2 regions of the Clostridium thermosuccinogenes genome follow, and region 1 is predicted to be linked to the other one. Evidence: a T-box and tRNA genes for the amino acid it is inferred to sense, from the RefSeq annotation. Region 1 holds a T-box; the other holds one or more tRNA genes.
The links. The T-box of region 1 lies ahead of thrS (threonine--tRNA ligase). A T-box ahead of a tRNA ligase gene usually reads a tRNA of that ligase, here a tRNA-Thr.
Positions count from the first base shown of each region.

Region 1 (3,425 bases):
GGAGAAAACATCAGCAAGGACAATTTGATATACTGGTGGCACGCCCATGTGATTGATGCTTTGATGGATGGTTATGAAAGGACCAAGGATTTTGGTTATATTGAGCTAATCGACACGATTATTGCCAACGTGAAAAGAATAAATGGAAATACGCTGCTGCACAATTATTATGATGATATGGAGTGGATGGCCCTTGCGCTTCTAAGGGTATATGATGCAACAAAGAATGAGTTTTACAAAGAACAGGTCCTGATACTATGGGAGAGCATTAAGACGGCGTGGAATGATCACATGGGCGGGGGTATGGCCTGGAAAAAAGATCAGCTGGACTATAAGAATACGCCTGCCAATGCGCCGGCTTCAATACTTGCATCCAGATTGTACCAGAGATTTAATCGGCCGGATGATTTTAAATGGGCGCATAAAATCTATAACTGGAATAAGGACAACCTGATGGACCCCAATACCGGTTTTGTATGGGATGGAATAAACCGCCTGGGAGATGGGAAAATTGATTATGACTGGGAGTATACTTATTGCCAGGGTGTTTTTATAGGAGCTGGCATTGAATTGTACAGGATAACCGGCGACATAATGTATATCAATGATGCTGTACGCACGGCGGAGTTTGCGTTAAAACGCTTTATCGATGCTGAAAGCGGTATGCTGCCCGACGAAGGAAAGGACGATTGCGGGCTGTTTAAAGGCATATTTGTACGATATTTGTGTGAACTGGTAAAAATGCGTCCTGATATGCTCAATATCAGAAAGATGTTGATTCATAATGCAACGGTCATGTGGGAGTCCGGAAGAAATGAACGCGGTCTTATCAGCAGGGGGTGGAAAGGCAAAGTCGAGCCTGTTGTGCAGCTATGTGCGCAGCTCAGCGGTCTTATGCTGCTGGAGATGGTGGCCTTGCTTGATCCTGATCCCGGCATTCTCACGGTGGAAAGCGTGTAACTGCCCATAATGTATCATGCGTGGAATCTTTACGGGATCAAAGGCTTCTGCCGTTATTGCAATTTTGGATGGATAATCTTGAATAGGCTTAAAGGCAAAATAGAGATAAAAAATGATTTATATGCAATGGGAAACTGCTGTTTGATATAATATTTTGCCTTGACAGAGGTATGGCAAAGGGTTATAATAAAATTTAATCATATTACCAGCAATCCATTTCAGCAGCAATTCGATGGTATTGCTTGCTGGCTTTGATGTGGCAGGTTGCTGGATTAAAACAGAGGATTTCAATCAGCAGTGACGAGAAGAGTAGGCCGGATATTTCTTTTAAAGAGAGAAGGCACCACAGGCTGCAAGTGCCTTTAAAGAAACCCGGTTGAAGACCACCTCCGAGCTGAATCGGTGATTCCGTTATAATCGCAATGAGAAGCAATTAGGGTGGAACCACGGGATATAACTCTCGTCCCTTATAGGGATGGGAGTTTTTTAGTGCGCATAATAAGGAAAGGAGAAAAGATTATGATTAAAGTCATGCTTAAGGATGGCAGCAGCAAAGAGTTTAACGAAGGCATCGCAATAAAGGAAGTAGCAGAAAGCATAAGTGCAGGACTGGCAAGAGTTGCTCTGGCAGGAGAGGTCGATGGTGAGGTAAAAGACCTTAATTACAAGCTGGAAAAGGACTGCAAATTAAACCTGCTCACTTGGGATGACGAAGGAGGAAAACGGGCTTACAGGCATACAACCTCCCATATCATGGCACAGGCCGTAAAAAGGCTTTATCCGAATGTAAAACTGGCGATAGGCCCATCCATAGATAACGGTTTTTACTATGACTTTGATACTGACAAGCCTTTTTCAGTAGAAGAACTGGAAGCAATTGAAAAGGAAATGGCCAAGATAATCAAGGAGGACTATCCCCTGGAGAGGTTTACCCTTCCGAGGGATGAAGCTATCCGTTATATGGAGGAAAGAAACGAGCCCTATAAGGTTGAGCTGATTCGTGACCTGCCGGAAGGCGAAGAAATATCCTTCTACAAGCAGGGAGAATTTGTAGACCTCTGTGCCGGTCCGCATCTGCCTTCAACAGGCAAAGTAAAAGCTTTCAAGCTTTTATCGGTAGCCGGTGCATACTGGAGGGGCGATGAAAAGAATAAAATGCTCCAGAGGATATACGGCACTGCCTTTTCAAAGAAGAGCGAGCTGGATGAATACCTGTTACGCCTGGAAGAGGCTAAAAAGAGGGATCACAGGAAGCTGGGCAAGGAGCTGGATTTGTTTGATATACTGGAGGAAGGCCCAGGGTTCCCGTTCTTCATGCCCAAGGGTATGGTGCTCAGAAATGTGCTGGAGGAGTACTGGCGGGAAGAGCATCGCAAGAGAGGCTATCAGGAGATAAAAACCCCGATAATACTGAACGAGGATTTATGGCACCGTTCGGGACATTGGGACCATTACAAGGAAAACATGTATTTTACAAAAATAGACGAAGGCAACTTCGCCATTAAACCCATGAACTGCCCTGGCGGAATGCTGGTGTATAAAAGAAGGCTCCACTCATACAGGGATTTGCCTCAGAGGATGGCGGAACTGGGTCTGGTGCACAGGCATGAGCTGTCCGGCGCCCTGCACGGGTTGATGAGGGTAAGATGCTTTACCCAGGACGATGCCCATATATTCATGACTCCGGACCAGATAAGGGATGAGGTTCTGGCAGTAATAGAACTCATAGATGACTTTTATAAGGTGTTTGGCTTCAAGTACCATGTAGAGCTTTCCACAAGACCGGAAAATTCCATGGGTTCCGATGAGGATTGGGAAATGGCTACTGATGCATTGAAAAATGCGCTGGAAGCCAAAAATATGGATTATAAGGTGAACGAAGGAGATGGAGCTTTCTATGGACCAAAGATTGACTTCCATCTTGAGGATTCCTTGGGACGTACATGGCAGTGCGGAACAATACAGCTCGATTTCCAGATGCCTGAGAGATTTGATTTGACTTATGTGGGAGCAGACGGTGAGAAGCACAGGCCTGTAATGATTCACAGGGTTGTGTTTGGCAGCATTGAAAGGTTTATAGCAATACTTACGGAGCATTTTGCCGGAGCTTTCCCCGTATGGCTTTCACCGGTACAGGTAAAAATCCTCGCTCTGGTGGAAAAACACCATCCCTATGTGCTAGAGCTTAAGAGGGCCATGGAGGAAAAAGGAATCCGCGTTGAGGTGGATCTCAGAAATGAGAAGATTGGCTACAAGATAAGGGAAGCTCAAATGGAAAAAGTTCCGTATATGCTTGTAATCGGCGACCAGGAAACGGAAAACAGGACAGTTGCCGTAAGATCCAGGAAGGAAGGGCAGCTGGGCTCCATGAAAGTTGAAGAGTTTATAAGCAAGGTGCTGGATGAAATAAAAAGCAAGGCAATGTAAAATCACGGTTGAAATCCGGTGAAATTAATCGTGCGGCT
Region 1 covers NZ_CP021850.1:3,291,976-3,295,400, reverse strand. The annotation lists gene CDO33_RS14540 (glycoside hydrolase family 76 protein) at 1-960, shown strand, start outside; T-box leader at 1,249-1,431, shown strand; gene thrS (threonine--tRNA ligase) at 1,480-3,387, shown strand.

Region 2 (3,425 bases), 1.5 Mb from region 1:
TCATATCCAATAACGCAATAAAAATTCTGTCGGGCACTTTCAGGATATCTCCCCTGTTTTCCAAGCTGATTATAATGTGCGCCATAGTTTTATGGAACTTTGTAATTTACAGGAAGTTGATTTACAGAAATTAGGTTTTGTAATACAGCCATACGTCAATCGAGCTTTTCCCTAATATTAAGTGAGATTATAATAATATAATAAAAAGCAAGATACAGCTCATTTTTGTCTAAAAATATAAAATTGATTTCAAATGTTTGATAGCCGGAGTCGAGGTAAGTATCTGTTGTTTTAAAACCAGGTACTTACGCACTGGTGGCTTGACTTACTTACGGACCATCTGGGAATATCACCTGATTTGCTTCTTTAGTTTGCCCACCAAGCATTCAAGCCTATGATGTGTGAGTTGGTCATAGAAGCCTATCAGGTGATCGTTATCGGCATAGTACTATACAGATGCTCACTGCTGAGCTTCTGACTTTCTTTGATTATGCAGCTTGCTATTTATACTTTATTGCTACATTCATCATCTTTGCATATTTCTTTTCAATAAATTAACAATTTTTTGACTTTATGTTGCATTTTACCTATTTTAATGTCATTATTATATGAAGATGTACGCAAATTCTTACTTCTCATAGGAATTATACTCATCAGAAATTATTCATAAGTTTATTCGAAAGGAGATATCTCTATTGATTAAAAAGAATATGTTTTTTATTTCTCTATACTTTATATCGATATTCTTTCTGTTTATAGGTTGTTCATCTTCTGGCATGAATAACAATATCAATGAGTCAATTGAAGCAAAAATAGTAGAGCCACCAATTACTCAAAAAGAATTTTACGATGCATTTACACTGCTCAATGATAAACTAACCGAAGAACAAAAAATCAATAGCTTAAATGTTCAAAAAGAGCTTTTTGAAACCGGTCCGATCCTATCACTTTATATGGATGGTGATGCCCAATATATTATTTCTTGGATTGATGGCGGTAAGATTTTGATATTCTTCAAAACAGAGAATTCAAAGATAAAACCTCTTTACATGAATGTAGCCCCGATAAAGGCGGTTAAGCTGCTGGGAGAATGTCCGGAAGGTGGAATACGTCTGGTGGAAGTAACATCATATGGTGCCAGTGCCTCTTACCAAAGAGAAAACGTAGAAGTTTTTGCGATAAACGGAGATAATGTAACATCCGTCTGGGATTATGATACTATGAAAGCCTATTCACATCCTGTTGAAGGAAAAAAACTTTTTGAATTCGTAATTGAAACCAGTTCGTTTAGATATTCTCCTTGGTATCAAACCAAGCCTGGATATGATGAAAAGGACATTATGAGAATCATAGTAAACGAAACCAAAGAGGTTATTCATACCTCTTCCGGCGATTTAAACAAAGTGGTTTCTACCAATAAAACAAACTCACAAAAAACATTCGTATGGGATAATTCTCAACTTAAATTCATTGAAAAAACGTAGCTTTCGCAAGCCACCTTTTTTAAGCAAATAACTTTTTAATCAAATAACAAAAGCCCGAATTTATCGGGCTTTTTTAGGCTAGATTTTGTAGCCATTTTTGTGGTGGGGAGAGATGGATTCGAACCATCGAAGTCAGTGACAACAGATTTACAGTCTGCCCCCTTTGGCCACTCGGGAATCTCCCCATATGGAGCTGGTGGACGGAATCGAACCCCCGACCTGCTGATTACAAGTCAGCTGCTCTACCTGCTGAGCTACACCAGCGTATATAATTGTCCTTGAGCGTTTCTGCGGTTGTTTTTCGCAACTGCTTAATTATATTAACATGAGTTTTAGCAAAATGTCAACACTTTATTATAATAATTTTTAAGAAAATTTTCTTAAAAATTTTATAAATTCGGTATTGACATAAATATAGTATGCTAGTATAATTGATAATGCGCTTGTGAGTTACAAGCCTTAAAACAAGCGGTCGTGGCGGAACTGGCAGACGCGTACGTTTGAGGGGCGTATGGTAATCCCGTATGGGTTCAAGTCCCATCGACCGCACCAGAGAAGAACTATTGAATAATCAGTAGTTCTTTTTTTGCATATACGGATATTTATTTCTCTCATGTATTTGCTTCGTACATGTAACCAAAAGAAAGGATGCCGCCGGGATATGTTTTTCATCGGAATCTTCGGGATAGATCAGGCAAGTAAGCCATCAGGCATGGCCAACAATGTAATATGCCCTGCCTGTGAAGCCCTTACCCGATTTGAGATAAGTAAAACCTATTCTTATTTTCATATATTCTTCATACCCGTCTTCAAATGGAATGTACGGTATTATGTCAAATCTGCCTGCTGCGGCAGCTTGTATGAGCTTGACCCTGTAATAGGCGCAGAATATGAGAAGGGCCGAAATCCTGAAATCCGGCAGGAACATTTGCGCCCTGTGAGCCAATATATGCCCTTTAAGGTATGCTCCCATTGCGGCGCCAGATTTGATTCCGGTTACAGCTTTTGCCCTTACTGCGGAAAAAAACTGTGATGCAAGTTTGAGGTCCATATCTTCCCCCAACCAACATCACAGGTTGATTGATCTCAGAAAATCCAGCTTTGTGTAATCATGCTCCAATCTTTCCCTAAGATATCTCCGGTTGATTATACCAAGCTCCCGGAGCACTTCGGGGGAAGTGCCAAACTTGAACAAGTCCCCTATATTCGCGTGCACTATATAGTATAAGGCTTTTGCTGTCCCTGTAGATATTTCCATAGCAGATTCGTCGGAAGGCTTGCACCTTCCGCAAACAAACCCGCATTTTTGAAAGCTGAAGGAAATACCGTCCAGGTTCTCACTTCCGCATTGAATACAGCCGTTAACATAAGGTGCATATCCAAGCATGGATAATAGACGAAGTTCAAAAATTCTGGTTACCAATTCCGGTGATTTTTGAGTTTTTGAAAGTATGTACAGGGTGTTCAGATAAAGCTGAAGCACCCTTGGTGACGGTTGATTTTCCTGTATTACGTCATTTATAATATCCGTAATATGCGCTGCATGAGTAAGTCTTACTATATCGTTGCGCAATTCATAAAATGGCTCAATTATATCACAGGTGTTAATAGAATAGATGTCACTGCCTTTAAACAGTATAAAGTCGCTGTAGCACAAAAGCTGTGTGCCTGCCGCCAGCCTGCTTTTAGGACGTTTTGATCCTTTAGCTGCCGCGGAGATCTTACCTTTGCTGTTGGAGAATATAGTGACAATTCTATCGGCTTCACCTGTATTGGTTTCCTTGATAACTATACCCTTTGTTCTTAAATAGCTCATCTTTTCTTCCCTGATTTCAGCATTTAACATGCTTGCTTCGATAGGACTAATCTATTTGCTTGCGGCAACCTCTTCTTTGGCAAGAGCATTGTTTTCCTGGATTTTGTCGTGGGCTTCAATTTCTT
Region 2 covers NZ_CP021850.1:1,841,897-1,845,321, reverse strand. The annotation lists gene CDO33_RS08135 (GtrA family protein) at 1-134, shown strand, start outside; gene CDO33_RS08130 (hypothetical protein) at 696-1,484, shown strand; tRNA gene CDO33_RS08125 (tRNA-Tyr) at 1,585-1,669, opposite strand; tRNA gene CDO33_RS08120 (tRNA-Thr) at 1,673-1,748, opposite strand; tRNA gene CDO33_RS08115 (tRNA-Leu) at 1,953-2,036, shown strand; gene CDO33_RS08110 (zinc ribbon domain-containing protein) at 2,098-2,517, shown strand; gene recO (DNA repair protein RecO) at 2,554-3,330, opposite strand; gene CDO33_RS08100 (YqzL family protein) at 3,352-3,425, opposite strand, start outside.
Region 2: it encodes a tRNA-Thr, which carries the amino acid that the T-box ahead of thrS (threonine--tRNA ligase) is inferred to sense. The anticodon was not compared.